Linked DNA regions of Persicobacter psychrovividus. The protein of the gene in region 2 interacts with the protein of the main gene of each other region in a pairwise test. Links are inferred from orthologs where the notes say so. Each region holds a gene or a part of one and is shown on either strand. Other genes may lie near its edges. The genes, in order: pepT and tpiA.

Region 1 (15,381 bases), 1.1 Mb from region 2 along the record:
TGGCCATAAGACCTTTTTTGGAGATAACTGGCCTGTTAGGGCGAAGAACTATCTGCCAGTAATGGATCGGCCTGATGATAAGGCCTCGGTAGATTGGTATATTACCGCCCCAGAATATATGTCGGTTGTTGCCAATGGAAAGTTGGTGTCCTCACAGTGGCATGGGGGAATGTACAAAGACTGGCATTATCGTGAAGCCACGCCTATCCCGACGAAGGTGATGGTTTTTGGTGCCGCTAAATTGGCTTCCTGGGAGATTGATGGGCAGGGGATTCCGATGAAAGGATTTGCTTATGCTGAGGATTCTGCGAAAATGCATGGGGCGCTGAGAGTCACCAATAAAGTCATGGATTTTTTCAGTGAATACATCGGACCATATCCTTTCGAGGCATTGTGGCAGGTGCAGTCTACCACTCGCTACGGAGGAATGGAGAATGCGGGAAACATCTTTTATGATGAAAATGCGGTGGACGATCCTAAAAAAATGGAAACGTTGGTCGCTCATGAGATCGCTCATCAGTGGTTTGGAAATACCGTTACGGAAGCAAGCTGGAATGATTTGTGGTTGTCGGAGGGTTTTGCTACTTACTTTACAGCCATGTACTTGGAGCATGAGTACGGTACTGCTGCGCTGAATGAATATATGGGGCAGGCAAGGGAGCGCTTGTTGGCCTTTAAGGCTAAGTTTCCGTCGAAGGTGGTTCGTCCTGGAGGGAATCCTGATCCCTCAAAACTATTGAATGCTTATTCATATCAGAAGGGAGCGTGGGTTTTGCATATGCTTCGTCAGGAGATTGGTGATGCCGCCTTTCATGCAGGAATACAAAAATATTACAATACCTACAAAGGGAAAAATGCTTCAACTGCTGATTTTGAGCGAGTAATGCAGTCAACGACCAAGCGTAATTTGAAAGGATTTTTTCAGCATTGGCTGGAAACGCCTTTATTGCCCCGACTGAGTTATACCGTTGCTTATGATAAAGAACATAAGGAAACGATCGTTACAGTGAAGCAGCATCAGGATAAGCTGGTGAAGATCAAAATCGAATTTATGGCGATCACTTTTGAAGGGGATAAAATTTATTTTTCCCGTGATTTAGATCAGCTGGAACAGACATTCCGCTTGCAAACAGGAGAGCAGGTGAATGCGATAAAGCTCGATCCTAATGATCAGATCCTGTTTTTGGTAGGCGATAATTAAGAACGAGGAGCATTCTTATGTAGGAAGGGGTATAGGAAGTTGGAGCGTAGCGCATGGAAATTAACCCACAAAAAAGGGCGACAATATAAAAATTGTCGCCCTTTTTTTTACGCAAAGCATATTTAGTTGATTTCTTCTTTTGGCGTTGGTGGCTGGAGTGAATAAATGATTGATCTCGAAATAAGGTCCCAATCGACCATCATGGCAGAATCCAAAACGAGCTGCGGTTCTATATCATCAGCTTCTGTGGTTACGCGATGCGCCATTTTTGAGATCCATTCTCTAATTTGTGCACTTAAAGCATCCTGATCATTATTTACTGCGGCGGCTTTGCTTTGCCATGTTTTGATGCTTTGGTCATCATGACAAACTAATTTCCAAACGAGTGCTGTTTCCTTATTCATCATAGTTCCAGTAGTTTAATCCCTATATATACTATCATGAACGTGTTTTGCGGCGCTTCGTTTTAAATCTTGATCACATTCAGGTCATTTCACCTGATTATAATGATTTTGCAATATTGCCACCTCCTCGGGTAAGGTTTCTTCAAATAAAAGATGTTCTAATTGTGCAATCGGGACCATGCCCGTCACATTTGTTTTCCATAGGTGGGAAGCTTTTTCAAGATGAAGCAGCGAATATTCTCCGCGGTTTACGGTGTAGCCTTGCTCCTCAAGTTCTTCAATAAGTGCTGCCCGCCTGACACCCGCTATGCAACCTGTGTTCAGGGAGGGCGTGAAAAACTCATTCCCCTTTTTCCAGAATAAATTTGCGCTTCCGGCTTCGGAAAGGTGGCCTCTGCGATCGCAAAGAATAATCTCTTCCCATTCGTTTTCCCGTTTTTCAATGCCAGCCATCACGTAGCTGAGCGCATTCATTGTTTTGCAGGAAGAGAAAGGGGAGGGACTCAAAAATAAACTTTTACAAATGCCGACATTTTTCAGTGCCTGAGGCTTGGCTGGGTGATATTCTCGGCTGGTGATCAGGTAATGAAAATCCGTGCCTGTGGGGGTGTAGAGCCCACCCTGTTGTCGCCAAACGAAAATTTTTATCCTCGAATCCGACATTCTGTTGATTTTTGCCAATTCCAGGATTTTTTCTTCCCACTCAATGGGTTCTTTTGTGGAGGAATTTGCTAATTTCAAGGCATGAAGGCCCTTTTTTAGTCTTTGAAGGTGATATGGTAAGTATTGGATTTTGGCATCTTTAAGGATGATTGTTTCAAAGATCCCATCAGCGTACTGAAAGCCACGATCGTTGGATGATATTTTTACCGCAGTGGCATCGAGAATATGACCATCAAAATTTACCTTCATAATTGAAAAATGACCGATTAAATAATATTTGTTTATCAGTAGCGAATTTAATAATATTTTCAATATAAGTTATGGCAGAGAGAAGCAGCGTTTTCGATATGATTGGTCCAGTGATGATCGGCCCATCGAGCAGTCACACTGCGGGTGTTGTTAGGATTGCCCGTGCGGCCATCAGAATTTTGGGTGCTCAGCCTGAACATGCTGAGATTACTTTTTATAATTCATTTGCCCGAACCTATGAGGGGCACGGTTCTGACCGCGCAATATTGGCAGGTTTGCTGGATTTTCATACGGATGACAAGCGTATCAAGACCGCCTTTGAGCATGCCGAGGAAGCGGGAATGGCCTATGAGTTTAAGTCCGTGGGAAATGCTTCGACCATGCACCCAAACACCATTAAGTTGCGCCTGAAGGCTCAGGATAATGTAGTGGAAGTGATCGGTGAAAGTCGCGGTGGCGGTGTGATCCGTATTGCGGAAGTGAATGGCTTCTCAGCGAATTTCTCAGCCAACTTGCATACTTTGATTATCCTTGCGGATGATCGTCCGGGATCGATTGCCTTTATCTCAAATATTTTATCTCATGATAATTGCAATATTGCCAACATGACGGTATCGCGCAGAGGGAAGTCGGATTTGGCCTGCCAGGTGATTGAGATGGATTCCCCGCTGCGCCCTTTAACAACGCAATATATCGATAGCCTAAGCTGGGTAAAGCACATTTTGTATGTGCCGATTATTGAATAACAACACGGAACAATTTTAACCTAATTATATGAACTGGAAACATCTGCCTATCTTTTTTTTGCTCAGCCTGCCCTGCATGACTGTTCAAGCGCAGCAACCTGCCGACGGTGGCTGGGATCTTTTGGCGTGTATTGAATACGCCAAGAGCAATAGCCTTGTGGTCAGTCAGCAAAAACTGAACAAGCAAGAGTCAGAAATTAACCTGAAGCAGGCACGGGCGAGTCGCTTTCCGACCATTTCAGGGGGGGGGCGTTATGGTAATTCCTGGGGGCGCTCCATTGACCGAACCACGAACCTTTTTGTGAATCAGCGGATTCAGACCAATGGGGTTTTTGCCAACGCCAATATGCCAATTTTTGCAGGCATGCAGGTTAATAATAACATCAATCAGGCAAATACAGAAACCAATATTGCAGAGAAAGACCTTGAAAAGTCACTCAATGATGTCATGCTTCAGGTAACACAAAGTTACATGAATGTGATTTTCAATAAAGAGCTGTTGGCCAATGCCAAGGATAAAGTGGCCACCACTGAAAAGCAGGTAGATCAGCTCGAAAAGCAATACAATGCTGGTGCGGTGGCAAAAACGGAACTGCTACAGATGCAATCCACTTTGGCGTCCAATGAGGCGGAACAAATTCAGCAGGAAAACAACCTGCGTTTTGCTTTGCTTCAGTTGCAGCAGAATATGCAAAAACCTGTCTCCACAGATTTCGATATTGTTGTGCCAGACATCAATCCTGACAAATACCCGTGGATTAATCAAACGGTGGAGCAAGTATATGCTATGGCATTGCAGACGCAGCCAGAAATTCAGGCGGCTGAAGAGCGCGAAACCAGTGCTTTATATGCCATGAGAATGGCCAAAGGGGCATTATTACCGAGTTTATCACTTTCAGCAAGTACCTTTACCAACTACTCGGATCAGAATTTGGTGCCAATTGGGGATGAGGTAGAGGTAATTGCCCGGTCTTCCTCCATCTTTTTGGATCAGGCGGGAAATCAGCCCGTATACCAAAAGTTTTCCATTCCTTCAGGGGAGTTTCAGACCGTCGGCTGGACCAAACAATATTCAGATAACTGGTCGAATGAATTACTGCTGAACCTGAGCATTCCTATTTTTGAGGGCTTTAAACGCACAGGTGATTATCAGCGTGCAAAAATCCAACAAAACAGGGCGGCGCTTAATGCTGTACAGACGAAAAATGAACTTCGCCAGAGCATTGAGCAAGCTTATAACGATGCCTATTCTGCCGTGAAAACCTACGATGCGGCACAGAAATCTGTGATTGCTCTTGAAGAAAACCTTCGTGCGGTACAATCGCGTTTCGATGCAGGAAGCGCCAATAGCGTAGAATTTCAGATTGCCTCCAACAGCCTTTTTGCAGCCAATACGGAATTGGTGCGGGCGAAATATGATTATGTTTTCAAGCTGAAATTATTGGAATTCTATACGGGTCAGCCCATCACTTTGTAACCACTTTTAAAATATTATACCATGAGTTTTTTTAGTAATATACTTCGCCCAAAGGTGTTGTTGATTATCCTTGGGGTAGTCCTTCTTTCCTTGTTTGGCTTGCATAAAGCTGGCGTGATCGGTTCCGATGAAGGGGTCGTTGTAGAGTTAGGTATGGTCCGATTGGGAGACCTTACGGAGGTGGTGAGTGCTTCGGGAATGATTCAGCCCGTGGTTGAAGTGAACATTTCGCCAGAGGTTTCTGGGGAGATTATCAAATTGAATATTCAGGAAGGGGATTCTGTAAAAAGTGGTGCACTATTGGCAAGAATTCGCCCTGACAATTTTATTTCAGCAGTGGACCGTGCGCGTGCGGCCTATAACCAGCAACAGGCGAACCTCGCCGTGGCCAAGTCTAACCTTGCCAAGGGCAAAGCTAATTTTGTTCGGGCGGAACAGGAGTACAAACGTCAGCAACAGCTGAAAAAGGACGAAGTGGTTTCTGTTGCAGATTTCCAGCGTGCCGAAGCGGAATTTCTTGCTGCTAAAGAGGATTTGGCGGCAGCGGAGGAGAATGTAAAGGCCTCCAATTATATTGTTAAATCATCGAGAGCTTCTTTGGCGGAGGCTCAGGAAAATTTGCGCCTGACGAACATTGTGGCGCCGATGGATGGCAAGGTTACGAAGCTGAGCGTTGAAAAAGGTGAACGGGTTGTAGGGACACAAACTATGGCAGGTACTGAAATGATGCGTATAGCGGACCTTTCAGCGATGGAAGCCAGAGTGGATGTGAATGAGAATGATATCATCAGGGTGCATAAAGGCGATACGGCTATTATTAATGTTGATTCTTATGCTTATTTAAATAAGAAATTTACGGGTGTGGTAACCTCGATTGCCAACACAGCAAAAGATAAGGCCTCAGCAGATGCTATTACGGAGTTTGAGGTAAAAATCCGTGTATTGAATTCCTCCTATGCTGATTTGTTGGAGGAGCAAAACGGTTTCCCTTTCCGTCCAGGAATGACGGCCAGTGTTGAGATAAAAACCAAAACTCGGAAAGATGCTGTGATGGCACCGCTTTCAGCAGTAACCACCCGTTCGGTTGCCGACAGCCTGAAGCACGGTGGCGTTGGTCGTTCGGATAAGGAAATTGAGGAAGTGGTGTTCATTAAAGATGGTGATGTGGCGAAGAAAGTGCCTGTGAAGACGGGTATTTCCAATTTCGATTTCATTGAAATCACCGAAGGGTTAAACTCTGGCGATGAATTAATCACGGGTCCTTATCAGATTATTTCCCGTAACCTAAACGATGGCGACAAGGTTCGTGTAGCGGAAAAGGAGGAAGAGTAATTGCATCATCAAATAAGCGATAGGGGAGTGCCATCATTTCGGAAGAAAGGTCTTACCCCCATCAGCATAAAAAAAGGCCCTTACGCTAACCGTAAGGGCCTTTTTTATCGCAGATGAAATTATTGGTGCTTCTGGGCAGTCAGTTCAGCAATCTTTACAATTACTTCAGTGGCTTTCTCAATGGCCTGAACAGGGACAAACTCATACTTTCCATGGAAGTTGTGCCCTCCTGCAAAGATATTCGGACAAGGAAGCCCCATGAATGAAAGACGCGCGCCATCAGTTCCTCCTCGGATCGGCTTGATCAATGGTTTAATTTCAAGCGATTTCATGGCTTCGGCAGCGATATCAACGATCTCCATCACTGGCTCGACCTTCTCACGCATATTGAAATACTGGTCTTTCATTGTCAGCTTGACCATGTCTGTGCCATATTTCTCCTGATATTTCTTGACCATCTTCTCTACAAATGCCTTGCGGGCTTCATATTTCTCCCCGTCGTGATCGCGGATAATGAATTGCAATTTAGAGGCTTCAATGGAGCCTTCCATATGAACCAAATGGAAAAAACCTTCATAGCCTTCCGTTGTTTCTGGTGTTTCATCAGCAGGGAATTCTTGCGCAAATTCAGTGGCTATTCTCATGGAATTAACCATCTTGTCTTTGGCAGCTCCTGGATGAACAGAAACCCCTTTGAATTCGATCGTTGCTCCTGCGGCATTGAAGTTCTCAAACTCAAGCTCCCCAACAGGGCCACCGTCAAGAGTGTAAGCGTAATCAGCATTAAATTTTTCAACATCGAAAAGATCTGCACCCTTGCCGACTTCCTCGTCAGGCGTGAAGCAAATTCGGATTTCCCCGTGCTTGATTGCTGGATTTTTGATCAGGAATTCCATTGCGGAAACAATCTCTGTTACGCCCGCTTTATCGTCAGCGCCCAAAAGGGTGGTGCCATCGGTGGTAATCAAATCCCATCCTTTATACTGAAGGATTTCTGGGAAGTCAGCAGTTTTCAGCACAATGTTTTGTTCTTTATTCAAAACGATGTCTTTGCCGTCATAATTTTCCCAAAGCTGTGGTTTTACGTTCGCCCCACAGAAATCTGGGGAAGTATCCATATGTGCTACAAACCCGATCGTCGGTACCTGATGATCTACATTTGCAGGAAGGGTGGCCATCACATACGCATGTTCGTCGATGGTGACCTCTTCCATCCCAATCTCCTTGAGTTCTTCGACCAGCATATTGGCCAGGTTAAACTGTTTTTGGGTTGATGGGATTGCTTCGACAGTCGGATCAGATTCCGTGTCGACTTTTACATATCTTGTAAATCTTTCAATGATGGCTTTCATAGTCTTTTCTGTTGTTTGTAGGGGGTGATCCCTCAAAATCTTAATTATTGATAAGTAAGCTCTCTTTCCTCAAGGGCGTACTTGGTTACGTTCTGATAATGGAAACCATACTCGGTTTTCAGTCTTCGTTGTAACCAGTTGCCTTGTTTGTCTTTTTTCAGATACTTGAACTGGGTAATATAATGGAATTCTTCAAAACTGATTTTCCTGCGGTGGCGGCTGCCTTTTTCTTCTATGAGGCGCCCTTTTTTATCATATCGGAAGGAGGCTGTTTGAAATACAGAACCATGCTCATTACTGAATTCAATACGCTCAATGAGTTTCTGTTCATTGTATTGAAAAGTAATGAGGGTCGTTTCACCTTCTTTATAATCCGTAATGATAATTTTCTCGATCAGCTGGTCATCAGTCCTGATCACTTCCTCCTGCGCCAAAAGCTCGTCTTGCTGGCTAAAAGTCTTTTTAATGAAAGAGTGGTTTTCACCCATATCAACCCTGACACGTGTGTCGGTGGATTTTTTACGGTTATTGACACGGTGCTCAATTCTTGTGCTACCTTCCTCTTCGACCTTGATCGATACTTCTCCCACAGCAATCTCTTTCCTGAAGGCATTGAATAAACCCAATCGTTTATATTGTTCCAGAAAAAAAATGGTTTTGCGGAACGTCTTGATGTTACCATTCAGCTCCTGTATGAGACATTCTTCTGGTAAAATTGTGTTGATGATCATAATGCATCAAAATTGTGAACCATCAAATTTAGCTAAAAATACATATTCTTCGGGCTTCTTGAGGCTGAATTTTTAATGGATTTATCCTGTAGGGAAGTGCGATTAGGTGTATAGTTGTATGGGTTTAAACCAAAAAAGAGTCGATTGATCAGATGGTCGTATCTTTTTAATTTTTTCTTGGTATATCACTATATAAATTAAATGTGCCTTTGGCACGGAAATGGAAAGAATAAAATAAAGATAAAGAACATGAAATCAGAAGTTTCCGAATATTATGTGGGTCCTGGAGGGTTATTGTTGAAGAAAGAGGAACAGTTTTTCAGAGCCTTGAAATGGGTAGTGGTTGAAAGTAATGAATTTGAATTGACCATCATTGAGTTAAAATAAAAAAAAGCGTATCGGAATGTTATCCGATACGCTTTTTACTTTTAGGGGCTGAATCCGTAAAAAAATGGCATTATCAGTACTTTGATACCGCCATTTTATGGGTAAGCCCTTTTTATTTTGCTTAACGCATTGCTTTATAAGCGTTGATCAGGCCATTTGTAGAGCTATCGTGAGAAGCCACTTCCTCGTCGTTATTCAATTCAGGAAGGATTTGATTAGCCAGTTGCTTGCCTAATTCCACACCCCACTGATCGAAAGAGAAGATATTCCAGATAACGCCCTGAACGAAAATTTTGTGCTCGTACATTGCAATCAAAGCGCCCAAAGTACGAGGAGTAATTTGTTTCGCCAAAATTGAGTTAGTTGGACGGTTGCCTTCAAAGATTTTGAAAGGCACCAAATCTTCCACCTCTTCAGCAGACTTTCCTGCGGTAGCAAATTCCGCACGAACTTGTTCTTCCGTTTTTCCAGTCATCAACGCTTCTGTCTGTGCAAAGAAGTTGGCCAATAATTTTGGATGGTGGTCGCTGATTTGGTTATGGCTGATCGCAGGAGCGATAAAGTCACATGGGATCATTTTTGTACCCTGGTGAATCAACTGATAAAATGCATGCTGACCATTGGTGCCTGGTTCTCCCCAAATAATTGGACCAGTTTGGTAGTCTACTGGCTTACCTGCTCGGTCCACACATTTTCCATTGGATTCCATATTTCCTTGTTGGAAATAAGCCGCAAAACGGTGCATATACTGATCGTAAGGTAAAATAGCTTCCGACTCAGCGCCGAAGAAGTTGTTGTACCAAATGCCGATCAAGGCCAATATCACAGGAATGTTGTTTTCGAGATCAGTGGTAGCGAAGTGCTGATCCATGGCGTGCGCACCTTCAAGCAAAGCTTTGTAGTTATCATAGCCAATAGCGCAGGCAATAGAAAGACCAATCGCAGACCATAATGAATAACGGCCTCCAACCCAATCCCAGAATTCAAACATATTGTCAGTATCAATACCGAAAGCAGCAACACCTTTGGCATTCGTAGAAAGAGCAACAAAGTGCTTGGCTACATGTCCTTCTTCTTGTGCTACTTTCAGGAACCAGTCCTTTGCAGAGTTTGCATTGGTCATGGTTTCTTGAGTTGTGAATGTCTTTGAAGCTACAAGGAAAAGCGTCGTTTCAGGGTTCAGTGGCTTCAAAACTTCAGCAACATGTGTTCCATCTACATTTGAAATGAAATGCACATTCAAGTTGTCTTTTTTGTAGGCTTTAAGGGCCTCGGTAACCATCAAAGGGCCCAAATCTGAGCCACCAATTCCAATATTTACAATATCAGTAATTGACTTACCTGTGTAGCCTTTCCATGCTCCAGAAGAAACTCGGTTAGAAAATGTTTCAACTTTAGCCAAAACCTCATTTACAGCAGGCATAACGTCAGCACCATCCACCATAATTGGTGTGTTGGATTGGTTACGAAGTGCGATGTGCAATACCGAACGACCTTCTGTCTGATTGATTTTTTCACCCGCAAACATAGACTGAATAGCATCCTCAACACCTGTTTCTTTCGCCAGTTGTGTTAATTTAGCTAAGGTATCTTCAGTAATGATGTTTTTAGAGTAATCAAGAAGGATATCCTCAAATTTTGTAGAGAATTTTTTGAATCGCTCAGGATCTTTTGCGAAAAGATCTTTCATTTGAGCAGATTTCATGTCCTGGAAGTGTGCGTCCAAATCAGCCCATGCAGCTGTTTTCGTTGGATTTTGAGTCTTCAACATTTTAATATATAATTGAAATTAGTGTTTCTGAATTGATATTGCGAAATTATCGATTTTCGATAGAGTAACAACAACATAGGTCATTGTTTTCGTTTTCTTAATATAGTACAAGATTTTTAATTGACCTTATTTATAACTGTATTAAGTGTTAATTGATTGATGTTTAATGGTTTTGTGTGTAGTTTGAAGGCGGATTTTATTGAATTTAATTTATCATGACAAATAATAGATCCATAAATAATTTCGATTCCTGGCTGAAGCAAAGACTTCAGGAGCCATTGCCAGGCCCCGATGTACAGCGAGAAATGGCACCATTCGCAGATGCTTTTGATCGCTTTGAAGCTGATCGTCGGAACGCAAGGCAAAGTGCTGTGTTAATCAATGTAATGGAATCGGCAGGGCGACTATGCTTTCCTTTGATTCAAAGGCCTGTATATCAAGGGGTCCACAGTGGGCAAGTCGGGCTGCCTGGGGGGAAACAGGATGAAGGGGACCAAAGTGTGGTTGCCACGGCACTCCGAGAGGCAAATGAGGAAATTGGCCTGTTGGCAGAGACGGTACAGGTGGTCGGAGAGCTGACAGACCTATTTGTCCCTGTCAGTAATTTCATTATTCAGCCAGTGATCAGTGTGTGCAAGCAACCCGTCGATTTTCAGCCTGACCCCAGGGAGGTAGAGGAGATTTTTCTTTGTGATTTGGAGGAGTTGGTGCTACAACAGGAGCCCTCAGCACGGACAGAAGTATCTACAGGAAAGGGAAAGCTTGAAGTGCCGTTTTTTGAGGTTGGTGGCAAGGTGGTTTGGGGGGCCACAGCGATAATCCTTGGAGAATTTCGCAGTTTATGTGCTCCGTATTTTACGGATTGAGCGTTTTAGCGGCCTCTTACGGTTGTCGCCGTGAGGGTATAAAAACAAATTAACCTGCATCAAACCGAGGCAATACGACAGGGAAATACTGGCGGATAGCTTCTGACTTAATACAGGTTAATTTAAATGGGGGAATTATAGATTCAGGTCACTTTTAAACTGATCGTATGCAGCCTGTGTGCCTGAGGGCTTGGTAGAGCAGCCGATTTTGTCGGCTTCTTCAGGGATATATTCAGCACGATCTGCTGGGGAAGGGTGGGAAGAGAAAAATTGTTCAATACTGTTGCTGATATCGCCACTGTTAGCTGCCTGTTCCTCTTCAAGTTTTTGAAAAAACGTAGCTGCACCATCACATTTGTATTTGGTACCTGCCAAATATTCTACGGATTCAAGATCAGCTTCTTTTTCAAACTTCTGGCTGAATTGTGCAATAGCGCCGTTAGTCGCCAAAGCAAGTGCCATCTGGCTCAGTTCGGATTCCGCTTGCCCACTGATAATGCTAATCAAAAACTGGATGCCATACTCCTTCTGCATATTTCGGCTTGTATGCCTTAGGTCGGCATGGGCGATTTCGTGGCCCATAACTCCTGCTAAATCATCAGGAGAGTCGAGGTACTTGATCAGCCCTGTGTATACATAAATGTAGCCTCCTGGTGTCGCAAATGCATTCAGGACTTCATCGTCTTTAATGATTTTTAATTCCCAGTTGAAATCATTTGCATAAGCTACTTTGCCCGAATTAAGGATGTCATCTCGCATGCCATTGAGGTAATTGTAAGCCTCAGGGAAATCCGATGGAGAAAGGATGTTGTACTGTGGATCGTTATTGATTTGGTTGCTCACCTGTTGCCCAAGCTCTTTATCTTGTGAGATGCCAAATAAAACGAGGTTGTTATTTTTATCACATGATAAGGTAGGGAAGAGGAGTAGGAGAATAAGTAGGTAGTTAAGATACTTCATTGCAATATAAGTTGATGTAATTAATTGGTCTTACATCAAATTAACGAAGCCTATCTACGATAGTTTTTTAATATTGTTTTTGCGGCATTTTTGTCCTCTTCAAGAGCTGATTTTAAGGCTGCTACAGATTCGAATTTTTTTTCCTCTCGAAGTCGATCAATAAAAATTACCCTGACGCATTGCTGATAGAGGTCTTTGTCAAAATCAAAAATGTGTACTTCCATTTTTACATCTTCAGTAGCCGACACGGTTGGGTTTTTTCCGATATTAAGCATTCCCTCCATAAGTGCTCCTTCGAATTCAACCAATACTGCATAGACCCCGAATTTAGGAATGAGTTTGTGTTTAAACGCTACCTCGATATTGGCGGTAGGGAACTGAATCGTTCTGCCTAATTTTTGCCCATGCACCACCTGCCCAGAAAGTTCATAAGGGCGACTTAAATATTGATTGGCCTCTTTAAGTGTACCTCTTAACAAGTGGTTCCTGATTTTGGAGGAGGATACCCCGACTTCGTCTACATCATGTCGACTGATCTCTTCAAGTTCAAAACCGAAACGGTCCTGATTTTGCTTGAGGAATTCAAAATTCCCTGACCTGTTTTTTCCGAAATGATGGTCGTAGCCGATCACCAGTTTTTTGGTGCCGATAGCATTGATGAGTATGTTTTGCACAAAATCTTCAGGAGCCATCTGTGCAAACTCCTGGGTAAATGGCAGCCGAATTAGGTGGTCGATACCATTCTGTGATAGCAACTCTGCTTTTTCCTCTATGGAAGAAAGTAATTGAAGAGAATTATCCTCAGGGAAAAGGACGTGGCGAGGGTGTGGCCAGTAGGTGATCAGGACGGTTTCTCCGTTATGCTGATCCGCAATTTTCCGAATTCTTTTCAGGATTTTTTGGTGACCCTGGTGTACGCCGTCAAAGGTGCCACTGGTAACCACGGCATATTGAGGAGCGATGAATTCACTGAGGTTGTTATATATTTTCATAGCAAAAAAGGGAGGCTTTTACCCCTCCCAACTTTTAATTTTCTTCTTTTTTAAAGGCAGCGATAAAGTCCTCGACAGTTCTGGCGTCTTCTACTTTAAAGTCTCCAATACGGGTTCTTCGTAAAGCTGCAAGGTGGCCGCCAACATTCAGTGCCTGGCCCAAATCATGGGCAATACTTCTGATGTAGGTGCCTTTGGAGCAAACAATTCTGAAATCCACCTTTGGGAAATCAATATTGGTGATTTCAAACTCGTGAATGGTCACTTGTCGTGCTTTAACCTCTACGGTTTTGCCTTTGCGGGCAGCCTTGTAAAGGCGTTGGCCATTGACTTTAATCGCTGAATACATCGGCGGAATCTGCTCAATTTCGCCCAAAAATGCAGGCACAGCTTCATGAACCATTTCAGCAGTTAAATGCTGAATGTCCTTTTCGGCATCAACCTCCGTTTCCGCATCATAGGATGGGGTGGTTTGCCCCAGGGTAATGGTGCCTGTATATTCTTTTTCCTGTGCTTGGTAAGATTCGATCTGCTTCGTCATTTTACCTGTGCACAAAATCAAAAGGCCTGTCGCTAATGGATCTAAAGTACCTGCGTGGCCAATTTTTTTTATTTTGATCAGATTTCTCAATTTTCCCACTACGTCGAAAGAGGTCCAAGTTTTTGGTTTGTCAATCAACAACACTTGCCCTGCCAGGAAATCTAAGTCCTTTAAATCCATCTATGATAAAGTTTTGTTATGCAATGAATAGTGTATATCCGATAGCGGTAAAGCCAACGACGATACAGTAAACCGCAAAATAAATCAATTTTCCCTTTTTAACGAGGTTTATCATCCATTTACAGGCTACAACCCCTGCAATAAATGCCGTAACGAACCCAATAGCAATGACTGGGATACTCAAATCCGAAACCGTAGAAGGGTCAAATTTTAGCAGCTCCAATAGGTTGGCGCCAAGAATAGGCGCTAATACCATCAGAAAAGAAAAGCGTGTTGCTTCTTCTTTTTTAACTCCCATCAATAAGCCCGTGGCAATGGTAGAGCCAGATCTTGAAATTCCAGGAATAACGGCAATGGCTTGGGCGATACCCATACCGATGGCCGATTTCCATCCTATTTGCGATGTTTCGTTCTTGGCAAAATAGGTGAAAGAGAGTAAACCTCCAGTAAATAAAAGTGATATTCCTACGGCGAGAATATTACCGAAGAAGAAATCTTCTAAAGCATCTTTGAGGAAAATCCCTACGAAAAAGACGGGGATCATCGAAACGACCAAAAGTAAAATGTATTTTTTACTGTCATTCCAACTTGGTGTAATCCCCTCCTGAACCAACTTCCGAATTTCTGTAAAATAAATGACAATGGTAGAAAGGACGGTGGCACCGTGGAGGATCATCGTGAACAGGACATCTTCACTTACATGCACATTCATAATGGCTTTAGCCAATTCAATGTGTCCACTACTACTTACAGGCAAGAACTCCGTGAATCCTTGGATCAAGCCTAAAACTAAAGCCTCTATTAAGCTCATTAATTATTTTGATTTATGAAAAAGTGCATAAAATTCAATCGCAAATCCGACCAAGATAGTGACGGGTCCAAGCGTAAGTCCTAAGAAACCAAAACCGAAAGTCTCAGTATCAAGGGTCATGATGATGAAGCCCAGTGCTAACACCAGGATGCCCACTAACATAATAATGTAGTTCTTCTTATTGAAAGGCATTGCTTTTTGTTCCTCCATAGGAATAAATATGTTTAATTAATATAGTTCATTTAAAGACATTCCAAGGTACTTTTTTACTGATCGTTTCGTGCTGAAAAAGCTGACCAATATTCCCATTGAGCACATTAGCCCGATGAGGATACCAATTTCCTTGGGTGCATACAAGGTGCTGAGTCCATCGATATTGTAGATGGCGTAATACAATAACCCTAATAAAGCGGCACTGGCAACCAAACCACCCAATAACCCATGCCAAACGGACCTCAATATAAAAGGCTTTTGGATGAATTGGTTGGTAGCGCCCACGAGCTGCATAGATCGGATTAAAAAGCGTTGACTGAATAATGCCAGCTTGATGGTGTTGTTAATCAAAATGGAAACGACAACGAATAGGAGAAGCGCTAACCCAATAAGAATTACACTTACCTTGGCGAAATTTTCCTGAATCTGGTCTGCCAAATTTTTGACATAAGTAACTTCAAATACGGAAGGATTTTTACTTAGTTTGGCCTTGATCATGGCAAGG
Region 2 (15,492 bases):
GCGTTTCCACAAGCCATTTTTCAGCTTCAGGTAGCCGGTCTCCGCATGTGTGGAAGGGTGGTTGGCCAATATTTTTCTTGAAACACCTGTATTGAGATCCAAAATAATCAAACCACCTGCACCGGAATCGGTAATGTAGATCATGTCATTTTTATGATTGATACGCAGGTCGTTGAAATAGGAGTTCTGACTGTAAACGCTTGAGTCGAAATAAATGGTTTTTACGTATTCGTCATGGTCGCCATGCAAATGGAAAAGGTGAATTCTTGGCCCTTTGTTATCGACGCCTGTAAACTTGGGGTTGGCAGGGTCAAGTACCCACAAAAAGCCCGCCTCATCCGCCACTACCGACTGTACAGCAATAAAATGGGGTTCGTCTTTTTTGGTGTTTTGATAGTCGTTCCACTTTTTATTGGGAAACGGAACAACTTTCCCATCCACAATTTCTCCTACTGAAATCGGGACATTATCTGACCATCGGGGAAAATTGACAAACATTCGTCCTTCGGGGCTGATAGTAATTCCTGTCCATTGATTTTTGGAGCTTGCCACGAGGGTCAGCGGGTCATCTGTGGAAGCAGAAGGAGCGTCTTTATTTTCCTGTTTGTCAGCGCAAGCACTGAAAGTAAACAATAAGGCCAGCAAATAGAAGTGGAGAACTTTCATGTTTGAATAGATAAGTAGGATAATGGTATCTCACTAAAATAATCAAAATTTATGATTATTCTGTTTTTATGCGCTTGCATTCAAACGGTATCATAGTCTTTTTCTATTTTATGTTGCTGTAAATGAGGTTTTTTGAGCGTAGGCTGAACGATTGTGCTGCGGAGTATGAAAGTGTATTTCAAAGATTTTTAAATGACAGTACCATCATTTCTACCCCCCGTTCATTTTGAAGAAGTGTTGGCTGAAGTGGCTGGTGAACGGCAGACTTGACGGCTTCGTTCACCAGCCATTTTTAACCAGTTGATTTTTCAGCAGGGGGAACTTTTTCCGGAACTTAAATCAGTTCAGCAGGGATTTTTTCCAATTTGTCCTCTGGTAGTTCGGGGCTTCTTCTTCGCCACCATGAGGCCAGAGAGGAGCCTGTTACATTCATCATAGACCCGAAAATAGCGGCTGCAAGGCCCAAGGTTGCTGTTTTTCCAAGCTCTACGGCAATGCCTGAGGCCAGGCCTCCATTTTGCATCCCCACTTCAAGTGCAATGGTGCGGCAATCCTGTTCTTTCAGTCGGAAAAGCCTACTCAGGCCGTAGCCAAGGGTGTACCCCATACAATTGTGGAGCAGACACGCGAGTATTAGGATTTGCCCCACCTGCAGAAGGCTGTCCCGTCCAGCAGCCGTGATGATGGTGATGATTAAACCGATACCTGCCATGGAGATAAAAGAAAGGATTTTTTCAAGGTCAATGGCCTGATGGTTTTGTTGATAATAGCGCAGGGCGGTGGCCAGCGCAATAGGCAGACCAGCAAACAAAGCCATATCGGTACCGAAATTAATCATCAGGGTGTTGGTTTCCATTGGAGCTGTCAGGAAGCTGATCACGTTTTTGAGCAGGATAATACCACTCAGTACAAGAAGCTGTAATTGGTCGTTTTGCTTCATCCTGATGCGGTGCATAAACATATTGAAAATCAGACCTGCGCATATTGGCAGAATCACCATACTGAAAATCCCGATCATCATGCCCCAGAAATCAATGGCGACCATGTGGCCCACCAGTAATTTCATCAGCAGGGGTGTCATGAAAGGTGCCAAAAGGGTGGCACAGGCCGTAATGGTTACCGATAACGCTAAATTGGCCTTGGCGATAAACGACATCACATTGGAGGCCATACCGCTTGGCGAAGAACCGATCAGGATAATTCCTGCGGCTATTTCAGCAGGGAAATTGAAGATATAAATGATGATAAAACCAACGATGGGCATGATGGTAAACTGGCAGCACAGGCCGATCAGTACGCCCTTGGGCATCTTGATGACCCCAGCAAAATCATTTAGGCTCATTTGCGATCCCATGCCAAACATGATGATTTGTAACAGGGGGACGATGAGGTTTTTCATCTGAAATGAACCTACCTGGACAAAGGGGGCAGGGAAATACAAAGAGACTGCTACGGCGGTCAGGATCATTAAAGAATAGGAAAAACCACTGAATTTCTCCGTACCTTTTGCTGTGATGGCCATCGCCAGCAAGGCGGTAATCAGGCAGGGCCCTTCCCAAGTGGTGATGTCCGTGAGTTGGAAATAAAGGAATAGCAAAAAGGCGACAACCGAAATGAGGCCTGTAACTTTGTACTTGGTTTGCATTGTTAAAAATTTTATTGACTGAAAAATGATCGTTACGGATGGAGTCAATCAATGCGCAAAAATTACTGATTGATGCGGCAGGTAATCGGGCTTGATCAATAAAATAAATTTAAGAATTGACTTTATAAAATCCTAAGATTGGTTAACCAAATAAAGCGCAAAAAAAAACAGCCATCACTTTACAGTAAAAGTGATGGCTGTTTGGTATCAATAAAAACGGAACGCAATTACACTTTGTGCTGTTGGCGTTGCAGTTTTGTTCTGTAAGCATTAAATATTCGAGCTTTGGAAACGAAGCCTAAATATTGGTTATCATTCTCTTTGTCGATCACAGGCAAGTTCCAGTCGCCTGTACGCTGAAATTTAGTCATAACGTTACGCATATGTTCCGTAGGATCCACCTCGGCATGAGGCTTGTGCATGATCGTTTTAATGACCACCTCTTTGCGCTTGGTTTCATCGAACATCAGTTCACGGATATCATCAAGTGTAACAATCCCTCTCAGGTGCCCTTCCTCATTCACCACAGGGAAGATATTTCGCTTCGACTCTTTGATCAGCGGAATCATTTCTTCAATGGTCGCCGTTGGCAAAACCTTCAGCAGATCGGTCTCAATGAGTTTCGAGATATTCAGTGAATTCAGTACCTGACCATCGCGGTCGTCTTGGAAAATCTGTCCTCTTTCAATCAATTTTTTGGTATAAATAGAGTGTTTTTCAAAGAGCATACTGACAAAGAAACTCATGGCGGAAACGATCATCAGCGGTACCATCAGGGCATAACCACCCGTAATTTCTGCGATCAGGAAGATCCCCATCAGTGGAGCATGCAGGACACCACTCATGACCCCAGCCATACCTACCAGGCTAAAGTTGATGGGCGAACAAAGGGTATAACCCGCAATCAGGTTAATAACCGTAGCGAACAAAAATCCAGCAATACCGCCTAAGAAGAGCGAAGGAGCAAAGATACCCCCACAGCCTCCAGAACCGATCGTCAGGGAGGTCGCGAATGGTTTCAGTAGCAAAATACCGGCAAGCATGGCAATCAGGACGTAAGGCCCTTGCCCTGAATTATGGAAGAAGAAGCCTGCAAAGTGGAATACCTCATGGCCTTGTCCATTCAGAAGTGCTTTGATGGTTTCATAACCTTCACCGTAAATGGAAGGGAACAAAACGATAATGAAGGCCAGGGCCAAACCACCAGCCAGTGCGCGCAGTGCGTAATGTTTAATGTTGTGAAGGCGTGGCTCCACGAAGTAAGAAACGCGAGTGAAATAAACAGAAATCAGTGCACAGAAGGCGCCAAGACCAATAAACCAAACGGCATCGCTGGCACTGAAAGCATCAATATGTTTAAAGGAGAACATGATCTCATGGCTTCCCAAAGCAAGGCTTGTCAGGGTTCCTACGGAAGAAGCGATGAGTAGCGGAATGAAAGCAGATACGGAGATATCTGAAAGAATGACCTCAATGGCGAAAATTACCCCCGCAATAGGCGAGTTAAAGATTGCGGCAATGGCGGCGGCGGAACCACAACCAATCATCAGTGAGCGGCGGTTGTAATCCAGGTGCATCATCGATGCGAGGTTGGAACCAATGGCAGAGCCTGTTACTACAATTGGGGCCTCCAGTCCTACTGAACCCCCAAAACCTACAGTAATGGCAGAAAGCATCATGCGTGACCATGTTTTGCCTCGTGCCATGACGGCTGATTTCTGGGAAATATTGAACAGGATGTCGGAGATTCCGTGCCCTACCCTTTCCTTCATGATGTAACGGGAAATAATTACCGTCAGCAAAATACCAATGATGGGGTACAGAATGTAGTAAGGAGTTTCATAAAGCTCTGTGTGGCTCCCCTGGAGCAAATGTTGCAAGGCGTGTACCGTCTCTTTCAGCAGTACAGCGGATACCCCCGCTAAAATCCCAACAACACCACTGAGCAAAATGGTGAAGTGTTGATTACTGATATGCTTTACCCTCCAGAAGAGGAATTTTCGTAGCATTTTCTTCATATTGTTCTCAAGTCATTTCGTTCCCCGTATGGGAACGGTATCTAAGCATATTAATTGACGCAAATATAACTAAAGCATTAGACCTTAATGGTTTTTCGCCCTATAAATACCTGCGGTAATAGTGAAATATTTCTTCCAAATCTATGCCAAGAACCACAAATTAGTAATCACTTATAATTGATTGATGTTTTTATTAACTTAGTCTTTAGGATATTGTCTTTTTAATTAAGGAGTATTTAATTTTTTTTAATCCTATGGAAAATTCGCTGTGTAAATTATTAGGGATAAAGCTGCCGATTATTCAGGCAGGAATGGTTTGGGTTAGTGGCTGGAGGCTGGCAGCAACGGTCTCAAACAGTGGTGGTTTGGGGGTGATTGGTGCCGGATCGATGCATCCTGAAATGTTGCTTGATCATATCCGGTCGTTTCGGGCAGCAAGCCAAGCAACATTTGCGGTGAATGTACCGCTGATGTACCCGGAAATTGACAGGATTATGGAAATTCTCATTAAAGAAAAAGTGCCGGTTGTAATTACTTCCGCAGGAAATCCCAAATTATGGACGGAGAAGCTGAAGAAGTCTGGGGCGAAGGTACTCCATGTGGTATCGAGTGTAAAATTTGCACTAAAGGCAGAACAGGCAGGTGCTGATGCGATTATCGCCGAAGGCTTTGAAGCCGGTGGGCACAATGGGCGTGAAGAAACCACAACTTTCTGCCTGATCCCTGAGGTTGCCAAAGCGGTGAAGGTGCCAGTGGTTGCGGCAGGAGGGGTAGGTTCCGGAAAGTCGATATTGGCAGCAATGGCACTTGGAGCAAGTGGTGTGCAGGTCGGGACGTTGTTTGCAGTGGCGGAGGAATCTTCGGCACATCAAAATTACAAGCAACAATTGGTGGAGGCCACTGAAGGGGCTACGGTGCTGACACTGAAAAGTGTGAGCCCGACAAGAATGCTTAAGAATGCTTTTTACCAATCGGTGAAGCAGATGGAAGAGGCCGGCGCATCAGGCGAAGTTATCCGTGAGCATTTAGGTCGAGGACGAGCCAAGAAAGGGATTTTTGAAGGAGATTTGACGGAAGGAGAGTTGGAAATTGGGCAGATTGTTTCATCGGTTGATCAAATCCGTCCGGCTAAAGAAATACTGGAGCAGTTGTGGGAAGAGTTTTTGGCAGAGCGGAAGCTGCTCGTGGAGGCGCTTGCTGATGAGCAATTGTAGATATTCAGAATTGCCCAGTGAGCTAAGCGGGGCTACAAAAACGTATTACCCTACTGTAAATTCAGATTACTGGAATTGATGTTGAATTATTTATCACTTCTACAACACGCCGAATTTTAAGTTTTAAACACGCTTTAAGGGGAGTACAAATTAAAGGGGCAGCGATGCGATTCATTGTTTGTAGGGCATTTCACGTTCACGCTTTTTTATGCGCAAGGTGAAACGCCTTTCAAAATTCATGGCAGTCCTATCCGTGGCTAAAATATGACCATTGGCATATCAAGTACTCCATTATTCGTTCTGCGGCATAAAGATCTTAAAGTCCACCCGACGGTTTTTTTGTCGGCCTTCTTCGGTGCTGTTATCATAGGTTGGGTTTTCTTCCCCATAGCCAATCACGGAAATCTGCTCGTCCCTTACCCCGATTTCAATCATCAGTCGCTCAATTTGCCGTACACGTTTCATGGAAAGCTGAAGGTTGTCTTCTTCTTTACCGATACTGTCGGTGTAGCCTTCCACCAATACAATTGCTCCTCGCAAAGCATACTCCACGGCAATCAGGAAGGGATCAAAATTGACATAGGCAAATTCATCCTGACCTGTAATAAAGTAGAGGGATTCCACCATTTCATCAGGAGAGCCTCCGGACTTTTCTCTTTTATCGATCATTTCCCGAATACGTGCATGATCAGGGTTGATAGGCTCGGGGAGAATTCTGTCCGAAACTTTTGCCAACTCAGGCTGATGTTTCAACTCGGTTGGTGGTACACTCATTTGAGGTACCGGAGGGGTGGTGACCACTCGGCTTTTTGGAGCTTCCGTAGGTGTTGAAACCACGACCACCTTATAGTCCTTTTTAGTGGCCTTTACTTTTTTGCGCCTTGCGCTGTATTTTACACGCTTCTTTTTCCGCCCTTTCTTACATTCCCTTTTGGGCTTGTGGTAGCGGGTTTTGTGACGAATACTGAATTGGTTAAAGCTCTGCGCTTTGCATTCTTCGGCGCATGAAAGCGACAAAATAGCTATAAGGAGATAAAATATGAATCTCAAAGCAGATTGGTTTATGTTGGAAATAGGTTCAATCTTGGGGCATTATTGAACGCCAATAAGATGCAATATAATTATTATTCATAATTATTCCGCTTAATGTGGTTATTATGAAGGTTATACTACTGGGGCACTTTTTGGTTTGAAGGCTTCAAATAGCTGACCAATAGGGCAAATATGTGATTGGTGATGAGAGGGTGGCGAATAGCGATGATCATTGCCCGCTGCAACGGTGGACTTGCAGAATGGAAGTGCCAATGAAAAGGGCGCTTGTTGATAGGCAATGAAAGCGAATCAGTCTGATGTGGTAATATAACGGTCGGGCGGCAACATAAAAAAAAGCACTTTGTACGATTGACCGCTCAAAGTGCTTTTATTGCAGGTGAAACTGTCACCTTTTAATGATTTATTACATCAAATATTAAGACTATCGGGTGTACAAACACCAGTAACTTTTTCGTGTAAATCAATGCGAGGTTCATCGTAGTGAACCTGGTTCAGGCGCTTGACCATCTCATCGCGTACGATATTGTAAGCCTCGCGCTGATCGTCAGCAATGGGCTTTGCCGCTGGAATTTTTTGACGGCGAGGGTCCACCTGTTTTCCATTTTTCCAGAATCGGAAACAACAATGTGGGCCAGTCGCCAGGCCGGTCATGCCGACATAGCCAATCACCTGCCCTTGTTTTACATGAACACCTGGACGAATCCCTTTGGCAATTTTAGACATGTGCAGGTATTGGGTGGTATAGGTGGCGTTATGCCTTACCTTAACGTAATTTCCGTTGAATCGCTTGTAGCGGGCATCCGTAATTACCCCATCTCCTACCGACATAATCGGTGTACCTGTTGGGGCGGCGTAGTCGGTGCCGAGGTGTGCTTTCCAGCGTTTTTGTACCGGGTGAAAACGACGTCGGCTGAAGCTTGAGCTTATTCTGCTGTATTTCAATGGCGCCTTCAGGAATGCCTTGCGCATGGAATTTCCTTCCTCATCATAGTAAGAGTCCTGCGTTCCACTTTGGTAATAAATTCCCCAGTAATCGTTGCCTGCATGGTGGAAGTAAGCCCCTTCAATACGGTCAATTCCGACACTTTTTCCGTCTACCTGTTTTTCTTTGTAGATGACTTTAAAACGATCGCCTTTTTGCACATGGAAGAAATCCACCTGCCAGGCATAAAGATCTGAAAGTTCATTGGCCAGCACGGGCGTTGCGCCTTCCTCGATCATGGTCTGATATAAAGAGCTGGTAATTTTTCCGGCAATTGCTTTTTCAACAATTTCTACCGGCCGTTGACCTTTGCGTACATAAACAGAATCTTTGAAGTTGAAGATTACAAAATTGACAGGATCAATTTCATAGATCATCTGCTCGGCAGTTTGAGCGGAATCCTGTGCGCAAATCAGGGTGTATTGATGTTCATAATTGATTCTTCTGACATCATATACTTTTTTACTTTTTTGAGCGACTTCGTTGATTTTTGAATAAGGAACATTATAAGGTTCCAGCAATTTGCTCAGCGGCTCGTTTCGCCTTATTCTATCCTGAATAATTACTTTATCATCCACGGGCACACAGCCATAAAGCATTTGCGGACTTTCTACGGTAACCTTTTTGACCGCTGCGGTATCTATGGGGAGATCCTGGCTATTGGTGCTGAACTGTTGCTGGTGCTGAAGGTGATTTAATAAATAGTATGAACCTGAAGAAATGAGTAACAAGAATAAAAGCCACCCGAACCATTTTTTTTTCATAAGACTGTATATGCGCTCACTGGTTTATCGACATTGGAGTGTGGTGAGATAAACCAGTTTTAATTTCAATTATAATTTACAAAGTTAGGCTTTATAATTTTGAATAGGTCTTTTTAACAAATGTTAACAAAGTGATATTGACCTATAAAAAAAGGAGTAAGATCGCCCTACTCCTTCAAAGATAATATTTTTGATGCTGATAATCAGGCTTATACCTGATTCTTTAAGCGTTTTTCAGAAAATGTACTGATACCCAATTATTTTCTTTGATATAGTCAATTTTCGTCAGACCGTGTTTTTTTGCTTCTTCCTCAATCACGGGAATGTCTTCTTCATAGAAACCACTCAGCAGTAGATGCCCACCGCTTTTCAGGTTTTGGCTATAATCGCCCATTTCATGAACTAAAATGTTACGGTTAATATTGGCGATAAGAATATCGAAAGGAGTTGAAAAATTCATCTCTGCAATGGTTCCCTGATAAACCGGAAAACCTTCCATATCATTCAATGAGTAGTTCTCTTTGGAGTTTTCCACACACCACTCATCAATATCATAAGCTTCTACCACATCGGCACCAAGTTGCTTGGCCATAATGGCCAGAATACCTGTTCCTGTTCCGGCATCCAGAACGCTTTTATTCTTATGGTCAATCTTGAGCATGTTTTGGATCATCAGGCGGGTGGTCTGATGGTGTCCTGTACCGAAAGACATCTTTGGCGTGATGGTAATATCGTAAGGGAATTGCTTTGGCAATTCATGGAAGTGTGCATGAATAGCTACCTGATCACCAATAAAAATCGGTTCATAGTTTTTCTCCCATTCCTCGTTCCAGTTTTGCTTTTCGATTTCAACAAGCTCATAGCTCAGGGGCGTCATTGCTGTATAGCGATCCATGACCTCCTCCGTTGCTGCCTTGTCAAAGGCGCTCACCTCTGCCCAGCCGTCGAAACCTTCGGCATTGTCCATAAATGAACTGAACCCGGCGGCCTCTGCCAATTCAGCCTGGAGAATCTCCCCAAACTCAGGAGTGCTCTTTACTTTTATTTCTATGAATTCCATAACTAATATTTCCGATGACGGTAATGCTAACCTGTTTCGGGGCAAGGATGTTCCGCCCCATAAAAACAGATGCGCAATTTAAGGCAATTAATTGAGTCTGCGGGGGCGGGGGCAAATTTTTTCTATCGGCGGTTGCAGCCGGCAAAGCTTTCGGTATCGGTAAAATAGACGGTAAAGTGCGCCAGTGAACGATCTTCAACAAAGGCGACCGTGAAGTTGGACTGTTCGATATTATCGACAAAGTGCCACAGGCCGGGCTTTGTGCAGTATAGCCAGTTGTCTTCTTCGTAAACAACCACATCGGCGCTGCTTTCATACTCTTCCTCATACACCAGGAATTGGGCAAACTTGGGGTTTTTGACTTCATAGACTTTGCCAAAAAGCTCGCATGGAGAGGCGTATTGTGCTTGTGCCGTGGAGGCTAAGCCTGCCCAGCATATCAGGAAGAAAAAAAATAGGACGAACTTTTTCATGGTGATTTTTGCCTTGCCCTGGCCGTATGGTGTGGCCCTGGCATAGGGAACATTTTTTTGGGTTGGTGAATTGATCTTTGAAAGATAAGGCCTTAGTGGCATGGAAAAAAATTGCCCTCTGATTTTTGAGCCAAAAAAAACACAGCCCGTTGCCAGACTGTGTTCTTATCTATTTTTTTCTTGATCAGAAAAGCTTTGCTTAGAAAGCTTTAACGATGTCGATGAAGTCACGAGATGCCAAAGATGCACCACCGATCAAACCACCATCTACATCAGCACCAGCGAAGATTTCGTTAGCGTTTGATGGCTTACAAGATCCACCATAAAGGATTGATACAGAATCAGCAACTTCCTGACCGTATTTAGCAGCGATGTGCTTACGGATTTCAGCGTGCATTAATTGTGCTTGTTCAGCAGAAGCTGTACGGCCAGTACCGATCGCCCAGATTGGTTCGTAAGCGATGATGAAACCAGTCATTACTTCAGCAGACAAGTGGAACAATGAAGCAGTCAATTGGTCGCAAACAAATTTGTAAGCAACGTCATCACCTTGCTCACGAGTTTCCAAAGCTTCTCCACAACAGAAGATAGGCTTTAGGCCTGCAGCCAAAGCGATGTCTGTTTTAGCAGCCAACAATTCGTTAGACTCATTGTGGTACTCACGACGCTCAGAGTGACCCAAGATTACGTACTCAGCACCTACAGAGTTGATTTGAGATACAGAGATCTCACCAGTGTAAGCACCTGACTCATGTGAGCTACAGTCCTGAGCAGCAACAGCTACGTTTGCTGAATCTTTCACCAATTTACCTACGGCATCCAAGTGGATCGCAGGCGTACCCATGATTACGGTTACATCAGATGGTGCTTCATCAGCGGCCATGTTTACTACTTCAGACGCTAAAACTTTACCTTCTTCCAAGGTTTTGTTCATCTTCCAGTTACCTGCAACAATTTTCTTTCTCATGATCGGTTATATCAATAATGAATGTAAGTTTCTATTTTCGACAAATATAGGAGAATCCCAAAGGTAAACTTATGATCTATGTGGTATTTTCTTATTGCTTTTAAGGGATATGTGAAATCATGTGCGTAAAATTGAGGAATTACCTCCGATCTTTAGGATCTAACAATTACTTTGCGGTTAAAATTTCCTTTTATAATGAACAAGTTTCGCATAATTTCTCTGACTTTCCTGGTGATTTGCAGCTGGGCCACCACTGCCATCGGGCAGACTGTTGACCGAGGGCAGTGGCTCGACCGCCGTTTTGTCATCCGTCAGATTTCCCTCAATAATCAGCCCCTGACACCAATGAATGGGCAGTTGATTGTGAAGAAGGATGAGATGATGATCAAGTTTGAAGGGAGCAGGTCGGTGGTTTTTATCATTGAAACACGACAGGTACCAGGAAAGCGACAGCAATTTTTCTTTACAGGAATAGACAATCAGGGCAGGAATTATTCTGCCAAAATGGAAAATAAAATTTACCCTGACCTGCAAGGGCATTACGTTGCACTGAATATGGATATTCGTAAAGGCGGGCATATGCACCTGATTCTGGAGGATAATTTGCTGAAAAAACAGGCCCCCTCGGATTCCCTGAAAATCACGTTGCCTAAAAAGAAATTTACAGAATAAATAAAGACAACCACGACATGAACCATTTGCTTAGAATTTTCAGCCTGCTATTGATCGCAATGCTGTGGGGAGCGAGCCCTGCGCACTGCCAGGACGATGATATTGAGAACCTCAATGCGGCAACAGGCCTCCGTTTTCTGGATTTCGGGAACAAATTACCCGATGATGCCCTTTCGAGCCGATCGATTGTGCTGGTATCGATGCCCACCAAGGCTGATGGTACCACGGGCCGTACAGGCTGGGAGGCTTTTGCTACCCAGGCACATAAAGGCTTGAAAAAAGCACATATTGATGCTGTAGCCTACTATTACTATGATGATGTAATGGCCAATACGGATGTTACCGCAGCATTTGTAAAGGAATGGCGTGCCCGCCGGATCTCCAATATTGTGTTTTTATCCAAAGTAGAGCTGAAGATTCGCAAAAAGCCTTCGCTGAGAAATGTTGTGGTGATCACCTCTTTCAATGGTAAAAGCTCGCTGACTAAAACGGGGCAACTGGCCTGGATGGATCAGAACAAAGACCTGAACAATGTGATGAAGAAGCTTTACAAGACCAGTCAGCGGGACGATCAGCCGGTGGAGAATAACCTGATTATCGATCAGCCGGAAATTTTTCGGTCAACGGATTTGTTCGGCAAAGGCAAACGCTATACTTCTTTCAGCATTAACCTGAAAACGGATAAAGTGGGGGTGGTGAAATTTCGGAAAATCAATATTCCGAATGATATCCCCGGAGGGATGATCAACAAAAACTTAATGAAGCAGGCCAAAAAGATGAATGCGGAAATTGACCGCGCCAATGATCAGCTGGCCGAGATGATGAAGCAGTACCCCTTCAAATATGAAATGCTGGACTATAATCCTTCCAAATTCAAAGAACTAAGAAAGCAGGGCATTCAGGTGATTTTGATCCCTATGAATACCTCTGGTAAAGCCATTCAGGAATTTTTGAGGTATGAGGTGGATCCGAACGAAACGGATATTATTACGGTGAAACAAAAGCCTAATGGGGCTATTTTCCGTTCTATTCCAGCCAATGCACCCGTGTATAAATGGTACATGAGATCGACGATTAACGGGGCAATCTACCTTGGCGATAAATGGGATGCGGACGAAACCTGGCAGGAAGCATTAACCAATCACCTCAACAATCTGAGGAGCGAATACAAAATGTAATTGATGGCAGCTGCCGTGAAACTTTGTGAAACACCTGTTGGTCATTTTCAAAACATTGATTTTGTGATGATTGACAGGTGTTTTTTATGGGACACAGTATTCACTGGCTTTTGTGGAACACCGTGAAACAAAGAGGCGAGTCCCAATATAGGGTACTCAGCCCGAATAACTGAGGACCGAGACAGCTCCCTTATTGCTCTCCGTTTTATTTTAAAATTCCCGTGAAACACTGTGAAACAAAAAGGGTAAAGAGGTAACTGATTGATTATAGTTGTTTTAATGCATAGCGCAGGAGTTGTGAAACACTGTGGAACAATATTTGGGATTCTTCTCAACGGCTTTCTGTGGTGGAAGGAATGTAAAAGGCACTGTTTTTCCTATTCACAATCCCCTCGGCCATTCCCTGAAATATAAAAGCATGGAACGGAAATACCGCCCACCAGTAGGCGCGCCCACTCACACCAACAGGTCGGAAAGTTGCATTTTGCACCAATACGTAGGGTTTGTCGGGGTCGTCATTTTTTTCAATTTTAAATTCCAGCCAAGCCTCGCCGGGTAATTTCATTTCAGCATACAACAACAAGCGCCCCGCTTCCCGATCGGCGACCAGCACCCGCCAGAAGTCCAGGGCATCACCGGCAATCAGTTGATTTGGGCTGCGCCGGCCTCTTCGGAGCCCTACCCCCCCAGCCACCTTATCCAAAAATCCACGCAGTCGCCACAGCGAATCCCACTTGTACCAGCCGCGGTCTCCCCCGATGCTCCAGATGTTATCAATAACTTCTTCTTTGGATCGTCCGAAGGCTACCTTGCGAACATCCCGGAAGCAACCATTTTTAGGGATTTTAATATACTTTTTACTGTCCGTATGAAAGTTGCTTTCAGAATAAGCATCCTTCCAGCTGCTGATCACCTCATTTTGTTCAATTTTACTGAAAGCCAGTTCCAGGGCTTCCTGATAGGTGAGTAAGTCCTGTGGAATCAGTTCCCGAATACCTTTTTTCTGAACCACAACCTCATTTTTCATGCTGTCCACTAAGCTTCGGGCCAAAGCAAAAGAGGTGGTTGTAACAAAATATAACCACCATGATGACAACCGCGGGGATACAAAGGGAACAGTGATGATGTGGCGTGTCAGGTTTCGCACCTCTGCATACTTGAGCAGCATTTCTTTATAGGTCAGCACTTCCGGCCCACCAATGTCATACACTTGCTGATAGGACTCTTCGTGGTCAATCACTTTCGCCAGATAATGAATCACATTTCTGACACCGATAGGCTGGCATTTGGTTTTTAGCCATTTTGGGGTGATCATCATCGGGAGCTTTTCCACCAGGTCACGGATAATCTCAAAAGAAGCCCCACCAGAACCGATAATAATGGCCGCGCGCAAAACAGTGGCCGGAATTCTGCAAGCTAAAAACACCTTCTCCACGGCCAGTCGAGAAGCCAAATGCTTGGAAAGGTCGTCGTCATTCACAATTCCACTCAGGTAAACAATCTGTCGGCATTGGGTAGGGTTTAAAATCTGCACACAGGCTTCGGCGGCTTTTTGCTCTAAATCCTTGAAGTCAGAATAACTCTGGCCCATCGAATGCACCAGGTAGTAGCAAAGTTCAATATCTTCCGGCAGTTTAAAATCATCGCCCATTTTCAGCAAATCTCCCTCGATCAGGGCGACCTTTCCCTCCCACTCTTCTTCAAGTTCAATTCGGCCTTTATCCCGCACCAGGCAGTACACAAAATGTCCTTCGCGAATCAGTACGGGCAATAATCGGCGGCCGATATACCCATTGGCTCCTGTCAAAAATATCTTCATAGTCTATTTGAAATGATTTGGGAAAGAAAAATGTTCTAAGGGAGGAAGCCCCGTTGGCAGGAAGAACGATTTTATTGTAGGGTGATGCCATAAAAGTTGATGTTTTAATATTCGGAAAGCAGGGTTTTTCGTTTAAAAGGTTATATCAACCATAACCCCCAAAACGATGAACGCAAACCCTATTTTTTCCCCCTCAGATTATGCGTCTGCACAAAGCTTGCGGGTTTTGATGCTTGGCAACAACCCCATTGAACTTGGGCGACTTTACGATTTACTGCAGGCAAGCAAGGAGCAGGAGTACCAGCTTGAGGTCAGTTTTAATGAGCATGACGCCCTGCGAAAAGCGACCAATTTTAAGCCTGACTGTATTGTGCTTGATGATAATCTGGACAAAGAGCAGATTCAGCATTTTTCGGAAATGTTGCAGCAGGACCAGTACTTGCGCCATGTGCCTATTACATTGGTGAAGAACAGTAACCGGTGGTCGGTGGTTGCCAAGGGCATTCATGAATATGTTCTCAAAAATATGCTCAGTACCAAAACCCTTTCGCGGGCAGTATTGAATGCCGTGCGGTACGGGAAGGTGTTTCGTAAATGGCTAAAATCCTGATCATTCAGCATTTATTATCTGAACAGATGACAAAAGGAGAAAAGGGCGTGTAGTCTTTTTCTCCTTTTTTTGTAATTTTGTGCTTCTTCAGCGTGAGGGAATCTTCACGCTTATTTTTTTAGAGAAGGGACAGGATAATATGAGCGAGCTACCATCAAACTTAATGGAACAAACCCAATGCTACCACTGTGGAGGCCCCTGCGAAGAGGAACATTTACGTTTTGATCAGAGGGATTTTTGTTGCCACGGCTGCCAGACGGTCTATGATATCCTGAAGGAAAATGACCTCGGGGATTATTATAACTTGGAGCAAAACCCGGGCATCAATCTAAAGCCACAGGATTTTGAAGACCAATATGCGTTCCTTGACC

What was found.
Region 1: the proteins of tpiA (region 2) and pepT interact in binary tests that used the Escherichia coli proteins (3 or more experiments, as listed by UniProt). The link is inferred for Persicobacter psychrovividus from one-to-one orthologs.

Annotation. Positions count from the first base shown.
Region 1 is NZ_AP025292.1:1,889,804-1,905,184, reverse strand. What follows is about bases 5,309-8,188. They hold pepT (peptidase T), read right to left. Parts: upstream 7,425-8,188; coding sequence 6,192-7,424; downstream 5,309-6,191. Other genes in these bases: AABK40_RS08100 (hypothetical protein), read right to left, coding at 7,469-8,155; AABK40_RS08110 (efflux RND transporter periplasmic adaptor subunit), read left to right, coding at 5,309-6,072. Outside these bases: AABK40_RS08135 (M1 family metallopeptidase), read left to right, coding at 1-1,201; AABK40_RS08130 (hypothetical protein), read right to left, coding at 1,324-1,608; AABK40_RS08125 (aminotransferase class IV), read right to left, coding at 1,690-2,517; sdaAB (L-serine ammonia-lyase, iron-sulfur-dependent subunit beta), read left to right, coding at 2,589-3,263; AABK40_RS08115 (TolC family protein), read left to right, coding at 3,292-4,740; more of AABK40_RS08110, read left to right, coding at 4,762-5,308; AABK40_RS08095 (hypothetical protein), read left to right, coding at 8,405-8,542; pgi (glucose-6-phosphate isomerase), read right to left, coding at 8,664-10,313; AABK40_RS08085 (NUDIX hydrolase), read left to right, coding at 10,529-11,179; AABK40_RS08080 (M48 family metalloprotease), read right to left, coding at 11,315-12,139; AABK40_RS08075 (bifunctional riboflavin kinase/FAD synthetase), read right to left, coding at 12,190-13,131; tRNA pseudouridine(55) synthase TruB, read right to left, coding at 13,166-13,852; AABK40_RS08065 (undecaprenyl-diphosphate phosphatase), read right to left, coding at 13,869-14,663; AABK40_RS08060 (DUF3098 domain-containing protein), read right to left, coding at 14,667-14,873; AABK40_RS08055 (cell division protein FtsX), read right to left, coding at 14,892-15,381. UniProt on the Escherichia coli protein: Cleaves the N-terminal amino acid of tripeptides.
Region 2 is NZ_AP025292.1:3,035,753-3,051,244, reverse strand. The notes cover bases 8,959-11,949. They hold tpiA (triose-phosphate isomerase), read right to left. Parts: upstream 10,843-11,949; coding sequence 10,075-10,842; downstream 8,959-10,074. Other genes in these bases: AABK40_RS13115 (hypothetical protein), read left to right, coding at 11,532-11,949; AABK40_RS13120 (hypothetical protein), read left to right, coding at 11,038-11,514; AABK40_RS13130 (7(1) septoil knot domain-containing protein), read right to left, coding at 9,525-9,875; prmA (50S ribosomal protein L11 methyltransferase), read right to left, coding at 8,959-9,402. In the rest of the region: AABK40_RS13165 (L-dopachrome tautomerase-related protein), read right to left, coding at 1-666; AABK40_RS13160 (bile acid:sodium symporter family protein), read right to left, coding at 1,001-2,311; AABK40_RS13155 (chloride channel protein), read right to left, coding at 2,539-4,329; AABK40_RS13150 (NAD(P)H-dependent flavin oxidoreductase), read left to right, coding at 4,584-5,543; AABK40_RS13145 (OmpA family protein), read right to left, coding at 5,835-6,593; AABK40_RS13140 (M23 family metallopeptidase), read right to left, coding at 7,005-8,342; more of prmA, read right to left, coding at 8,566-8,958; more of AABK40_RS13115, read left to right, coding at 11,950-12,692; AABK40_RS13110 (SDR family oxidoreductase), read right to left, coding at 13,024-14,511; AABK40_RS13105 (response regulator), read left to right, coding at 14,678-15,121; AABK40_RS13100 (heavy metal translocating P-type ATPase), read left to right, coding at 15,285-15,492. UniProt on the Escherichia coli protein: Involved in the gluconeogenesis. Catalyzes stereospecifically the conversion of dihydroxyacetone phosphate (DHAP) to D-glyceraldehyde-3-phosphate (G3P).